One region of the Bacillus sp. ISL-75 genome, then DNA from elsewhere that is predicted to be linked to it. Evidence: predicted binding sites of a transcription regulator. Region 1 holds the regulator's gene; each other region holds the start of a gene.
What was found. The regulator LexA, encoded in region 1, represses DNA repair genes until DNA is damaged. The targets are predictions, from matches to a motif close to CGAACATATGTTCG.
Positions count from the first base shown of each region.

Region 1 (2,205 bases):
GTTAGCTAGTTGCGTTAATTCCTCTTCCTGACGCTTTAACGAAGTTTCTTGTGTTTCCTTATTTGTGCTGACACGGCAGTATATAATTGCTTTCATAAAAATTCCTTTCTATTCACCAACGGCACTAGCAAATTCATTCTTAGATGAGACTTCTTTACTCACCGGAATGATAATTTCTTCACCAGGAAAAATTTGATCATCATCTAATTCATTATGCTTTTTTATCCAAGCAACAAACTCCTTGTTTGATAATGAATGTTGACCCGAAAATTGATTAGAGATTTTCCATAGTGAATCTCCTTCTGTGATTGTAACCTTTAAAAAATTTTCTTGCGCGTTGGAATGATGTTGGAATGATAATATGATTGAAAGTGAACAACTTAAAATAATAAGAGTAATAGCATAGGAGTATTTGTTCCATAATTTTTTCATAAATAACACCTCTATAAGAATGTATGTTCGTTTTATTATTTTCATTATAAATCGAACGTTTGTTTGTTGTCAACCATATTTTCGAACTTATGTTTGTATAAAAAATGCGAACATGTTATAATAAAGTCAACATTAACCAGGCGAGGTGGATTTTATCATGGCTAAAATATCAAAGAGGCAGCAAGATATCTTAGACTTCATTAAAAGTGAGGTTAAGAGTAAAGGATATCCCCCTTCAGTAAGGGAAATTGGAGAAGCGGTTGGACTCGCATCCAGTTCTACTGTTCACGGACATCTAGCAAGATTGGAAAGCAAAGGACTTATTAGACGGGATCCTACAAAACCAAGAGCAATTGAAATATTAGAAGCAGATGTTGCTGCACATATACCAAGAAATACAGTTGTCAATGTTCCAGTGGTTGGGAAAGTAACTGCAGGACTCCCAATAACAGCGATTGAAAATGTGGAAGAGTATTTTCCGCTTCCAGAAAGTCTTGCACCTGCAGATGAACAAGTTTTCATGTTAGAAATCATGGGTGAGAGTATGATAGAAGCTGGGATCCTAGACGGGGATTATGTAATTGTGAAACAGCAGCCAACCGCTAATAACGGGGATATTGTTGTAGCAATGACCGAGGAAGATGAAGCCACCTGTAAAAGATTTTTCAAGGAAAAAGATTACATACGCCTGCAGCCGGAAAATTCTACAATGGACCCTATTATATTAAGGAATGTTTCGATTTTAGGTAAAGTTATTGGGGTTTACCGACATATTCATTAAGTTTAAGAGAGTTGGCATACACGTGCCGACTCTTTTTTTGTTGTGCTAATCAACCTAAAGCTGAAGTAATTACGGAAGCCGGGATAGAGTGGGTCTACGCGACCGTTCCAGCAGAATCTCTACGAGTTGGGGCACGTAGAGACGGCCTACGTGACCGTTCTAGATGAATTTCTAGAAGTTGGGGCACGTAGAGGCGGCCTACGTGACCGTTCTAGATGAATCTCTACGAGTTGGGGCACGTAGAGGCGGACTACGTGACCGTTCTAGAAGTATCTCTACGAGTCGGGGCACGTAGAGACGGACTACGTGACCGTTCTAGATGAATCTCTACGAGTTGGGGCACGTAGAGGCGGACTACGTGACCGTTCTAGAAGTATCTCTACGAGTAGGGGCACGTAGAGACGGCCTACGTGACCGTTCCAGAACAATTTCACAGAGTTGGGGCACGTAGAGGGGGGCTATGTGACCGTTCCAGAAGAATTTCTACGAGTTGGGGCACGTAGAGGCGGCCTACGTGACGGTTCCAGAAGAATTCATAGAGTTGGGGCGCGTAGTGGCTTTCCTACGCGACCGTTCCAAAGGAATAACAATGAGGTCGTGTACTGTTGTCACTATGACAGAAGAGCTGCATTCATTCTCAAACTAAAAAGGAGCAGCCATAAGCCACTCCTTTATCTGCCTATTTCGCTATTCTTGCTTGTATTTCAGATAGTTTCACCTTAAAAAGCACTTTATATACTTTCGTGTCCCCTTCATTAAAACTGGAATGAGTAACATACGTTCCTTTCAAGGTCTTGCGCTGTTCATCAAATAGAAAACATTCCTGACCTTTTATTCCTGATTCTATCAAACTTAAAATAAGGTCAGGCTTCTTATACGTCTTTTCTCGTAGTATTTCTTGGGTTAGAGCATTACAAATTTGCAGTTTATACAATTTAGAGCACCTCCCAAATGTTTACAACTTAAGCATATATTATTTAGGATTAAATAAA
Region 1 is NZ_JAGGQX010000071.1:27,197-29,401, reverse strand. Features, by position in the region: gene J7E63_RS25835 (YneB family resolvase-like protein) at 1-96, opposite strand, end outside; gene yneA (cell division suppressor protein YneA) at 109-432, opposite strand; gene lexA (transcriptional repressor LexA) at 590-1,213, shown strand; gene J7E63_RS25820 (hypothetical protein) at 1,893-2,147, opposite strand.

Region 2 (2,205 bases), on a different contig from region 1:
TGATACAAGACGTGAAAATGTTACTGGATACGACAGCGTTGCTTATCCAAGCATCTATCGATATTCAAACGAATGGCTTATTACAAACTTCGGCAATCGAAGAAAAACAGGTAAAGCAGGTATTAATTAATATTCTTAAAAATTCTTTGGAAGCTGTGTCAAAGGACGGAAGGATTAGAATTAAATCTGAAAAAATCCCAGGAAACAGAATAAGAATTCGAGTGATTGATAACGGTGGCGGGATTGCGAAGTCGATGTTACAGAAATTAGGAGAACCTTTCTATACGACAAAAGAGCGCGGGACAGGTTTAGGCCTCACTGTTTGCTTTAAAATTATCAGAGAAAATCATGGCGATATCCTTATTAGAAGTAAAGAAGGATTCGGATCGATTGTGGATATTATTTTTCCAGAATAGTATTGAATATATATCGGTTTCTCCAACAATAAATCAAGAAAGTTTGGTCCATCACGACCGCACTGTGAATCTTTCACTAGTGCGGTTTTTTGTATCACTCTGCTAAATACTCATATACCGTATCATTCACAATCTCGTATAAATCTGCAGTTGGTTCCTCTGCTTTCGTTTGAAGGATTTGATTGCTTAGCTTCTCCAAATCGTTGTCTCCAATAGGCATTGTCCCCGTCTCATAATACTGTTTAAAACAATTTTTGATCATCTTAACCACCAATTTTTTATCCATAAACATGCACCTCACTATCCATTATACTATGTTTTCCTCGACTTCCATAAAGGAACGGTGTCAAAAAATTTCCATTGAATACGAACGCATATTCGCTTATGATAATGAATATAATGAAAAGGAACGAATGTTCGATATTCTGATTGTGAGGGAATGCCATGGTGGATTACAGCGCACTGCCGCAAAATAAAATTTTATGTGTGGACATGAAGAGCTTTTATGCCAGCTGTTCGGCTGTCATGCGGGGCCTTGACCCTATGGAGTGTTATTTAGCGGTGGTCGGTCAAAAAGAGCGGCAGGGAAGTATTGTCCTTGCTGCTTCGCCGCGTATGAAAAAAGAATTTGGCATCAAAACCGGTTCCCGGATGTTTGAGATTCCACAAGACCCCAGGATTGAAATTGTTGAGCCAAAAATGGCAACGTATTTGAGGATTGCCACGGAAATTTCTCGTGTCTTTAACCGCTATGTTCCAAAAGAAGCGATTCATGTCTATAGCGTCGATGAAAGCTTTATTAAAGTGGATGGTGCCATTCATTTGTGGGGGGATGCTCACACGATTGCCAAAAAAATAAGGGATGATATTGAGCGGGAGTTTCAACTGCCGTGTGCCGTTGGAATTGGCCCTAACATGTTACTGGCAAAGCTATGTCTTGATCTTGATGCCAAGAAAAGCGGAGTGGCCGAGTGGACATATGAAGATGTTCAGACAAAGCTTTGGAATGTGTCACCGCTCAGGGAAATGTGGGGGATCGGCAGGCGGGTCGAAAAAACATTAAATGGGATGGGGATTTTCACTGTCGGTCAGTTAGCCCGTTATGATTTAGAAAAGCTGGAAAAGAAATTCGGTATCATGGGAAACCAGCTTTATCATCATGCCTGGGGAGTTGACCTTTCTGATTTGGGTGCACCGCTTATCCAAGGACAAATCAGCTTTGGAAAAAGTCAAATTCTGTTAAGGGACTATAAAGAGGAAGCGGAAATTAAGACGGTCATTTTGGAAATGTGTGAGGAAGTAGCAAGGCGGGCAAGGACGCATCGAAAAGCAGGGAGAACGATAAGTCTCGGAGTCGGCTACAGCCAGGATGAATTTGGCGGTGGTTTTCATCGCTCCAGGAGCATTGGACAGCCAACGAATGTGACAATGGAGCTTTACCGTGTTTGTCTTGAATTATTTCATGAGCATTACACAGGAAAGACCGTACGGCAGATTTCGATTGCCATCAGTAACATTGTTGATGACCATGAGCTGCAGCTTGATCTTTTCGACATGGGTGCCTATAAGAGGCGAGAGCTCGGCTATGTGGTGGATACGGTTCGCAGACGCTTTGGTTCAGGTTCCTTGTTGCGCGCGGTTTCATATACGGCTGCCGGAACGGCTAAGCACCGGGCTACACTTGTTGGTGGACATAAAAGATAAATGCGGAAGCGCCCGTTTAACGGCGTTAAAGCTAGACAGTAGTCAAATAATTAAGACTGAATACTGAGAAAGAAGGAGAGACGTA
Region 2 is NZ_JAGGQX010000094.1:8,419-10,623, reverse strand. Features, by position in the region: gene J7E63_RS28675 (ATP-binding protein) at 1-416, shown strand, start outside; gene J7E63_RS28670 (YqzH family protein) at 511-702, opposite strand; gene J7E63_RS28665 (Y-family DNA polymerase) at 861-2,120, shown strand; gene J7E63_RS28660 (YolD-like family protein) at 2,205-2,205, shown strand, end outside.
Region 2: a site for LexA is predicted at 784-797, ahead of J7E63_RS28665 (Y-family DNA polymerase). Genes of this name have one in related genera too.

Region 3 (2,205 bases), on a different contig from region 1:
ATGGCTATAACTTTCTTGTTCATAATAAATTCCTCCTCGGAAAACGAGCGTATTCCATTTCTAAGTGGTTAACCCAAACGCGGTGATCGATTGCTCGCATTGATTGTCCAAATGAATTATATAAATCTCGCGGCTTAGGTTCTCAAGGGCCCCAAGGGAATGTTGAATGAGCTGTACACATCTCATTCATTCGCCTACTTCCCTCATTTTAGCATATATGGTGGAACGTGGAACCCCTGTTTGTTTAGAAATATCATTCACGCTTAAACCGTTCTTTTCACGTTCTGCAAACAGCTTCAATGCTCTTTTAATTTCCTTCGAGTCCTGCCCTTTCCTTCCTAAGTGCTTACCTTGTTCTTTTGCTCTATCTCTACCCTCTTTGGTACGTTCGTTAATCAAATCCCGCTCAAACTCTGCAATAGCCCCTAACATGGTGATAGCGGATCACAACGGCTTCGCCTACTAATTGGTCATCCCCAAAAGCAACACCTAGTGGCGGCCACAGCAACGCATTGAGTACTACTCACGTTAATTGATTTGCTTATTAAATAGCAATCACAAAAACCCTAGAAGCGTTTATATAACGCAATTTCTAGGGTTTTTTTATTCTATCTTTGCTTTGTAGAAATTTGTATTCTCCCCCAATTAAATGGGGGCCTTTTTGGGGGAAGTTTTAACAAAATTATTCAAGTGGACAGTAGAATATATCGATGAGTCTGACGTAAGGGTTAGAGATATAGATTTATCATGCCATTAGCTTACTGGTATTACCGCTAGTTTACCGCATTGAATTAGGGATATTACCCAAGATTATTCCGCTACCAACAGAGTTTCTTCTATACATAAACATTCAGTTGGCATTATAGTAATTCCGACTAATCTAATACCGTTACTCCGACTACATACTCAAATGCCACCGGTTCGAATTCACCTGGCTTCACCTCGACCTGGAGCAGATGAGTTATCGGATTAATGTTATGAATATGGCCAGTCATTTCCTTTGTAAAACCATCCGACCATACCGTTAGCTTCACTGCCAAGTCGCATTCCATTGCATAAGCTAAATTTTGGTCAAATTCCTCCTTTTCGCATTCATCTAATATTAGCTTTGACATACGCTCCTGATCCTTAAACATCTCGCGCTGCATCTCGAATGCTACGGGCATGAATGAGGCTGGCTGCCATTTTAATTTACCTCGATCTCGTATTGCCATTTAGGTCACCCCCTTCATTTCATCACCCTTATTATACACGAACAAGCGTTCTGTATCATATAAAAATAAAAACGCCTGGTTAGGCGCCAAAACTTGCTCTTCTTTAACTAACGCTACCCGTTACTTTAAGTACAATTCTTCACAAACTTGCAACAAAACTCCTTTCCATCGTTGGAAGGGAGTTTTAGTCTTAATCTGAGTACAAAAGTACAAATTACCCTTAGTAGAATTGTTCAAAATGTGTATCGGTGGTCCACATCTCCATAAAGTATTACGCATGTGGTTCAAGTTAGCTACTTATAGTCAAGAGTCTTAAATCTTGTCTATCAGTTCTTTTATTACCATTTAACGGAATAATATTTATAAATAGCAGTATCATTAAAAAGGTCAACAGTTAACGGTCTTCCAACTCTTTCCTCAATATACTTGAACAATTTTTCCTTCTTAACTTGGTAATCATCCCCCTCAACCGCGGGATACGTGTACACGTTAATTTGATTTATACCGTATACCTTGTAGGCAAGACAGTCTACAAACCCTAGTTCCTTTATCTTAGCTTGGAGTTCTTGATGAATCGTATTTATAGGGATTAGCCAGGTACCTGAACCTGCTGGAATTTCATCAGCTGTGTATTTTTCCATTCCATATACTTCCATTATCTTTTCAACCATTTCTGAAGGTCTCCAATTTCCAGGATCTTTGTAGTTGGTATCCATAATAACACCTTCTTCAACACGGGTTAAAGGGACATTAAATCCTAGTTCCTTAGCGTAATTTTGCACCTCTTCTATCGCTTTTCTTTCGAATTGCTCAATTTGTCCCTAGCGATGACCGCTGGTAGCATTTCCTTCAGCGTATGAAACATTTCTGGTTTGGATTTGTACAGAATTGGTTCGAGAACCCATCTGTGTTTTTGTTACCTGTTTTTTATTATCATTATTTACTATCGTATCTTTTGTATTTTGTCCACATGCTCCAAGTACAGTTATTG
Region 3 is NZ_JAGGQX010000079.1:1,575-3,779, reverse strand. Features, by position in the region: gene J7E63_RS27170 (DUF6241 domain-containing protein) at 1-23, opposite strand, end outside; partial or broken gene J7E63_RS27165 (recombinase family protein) at 187-435, opposite strand; gene J7E63_RS27160 (YolD-like family protein) at 876-1,214, opposite strand; gene J7E63_RS27155 (hypothetical protein) at 1,553-1,930, opposite strand; gene J7E63_RS27150 (hypothetical protein) at 2,036-2,205, opposite strand, start outside.
Region 3: a site for LexA is predicted at 1,253-1,266, ahead of J7E63_RS27160 (YolD-like family protein). Genes of this name have one in related genera too.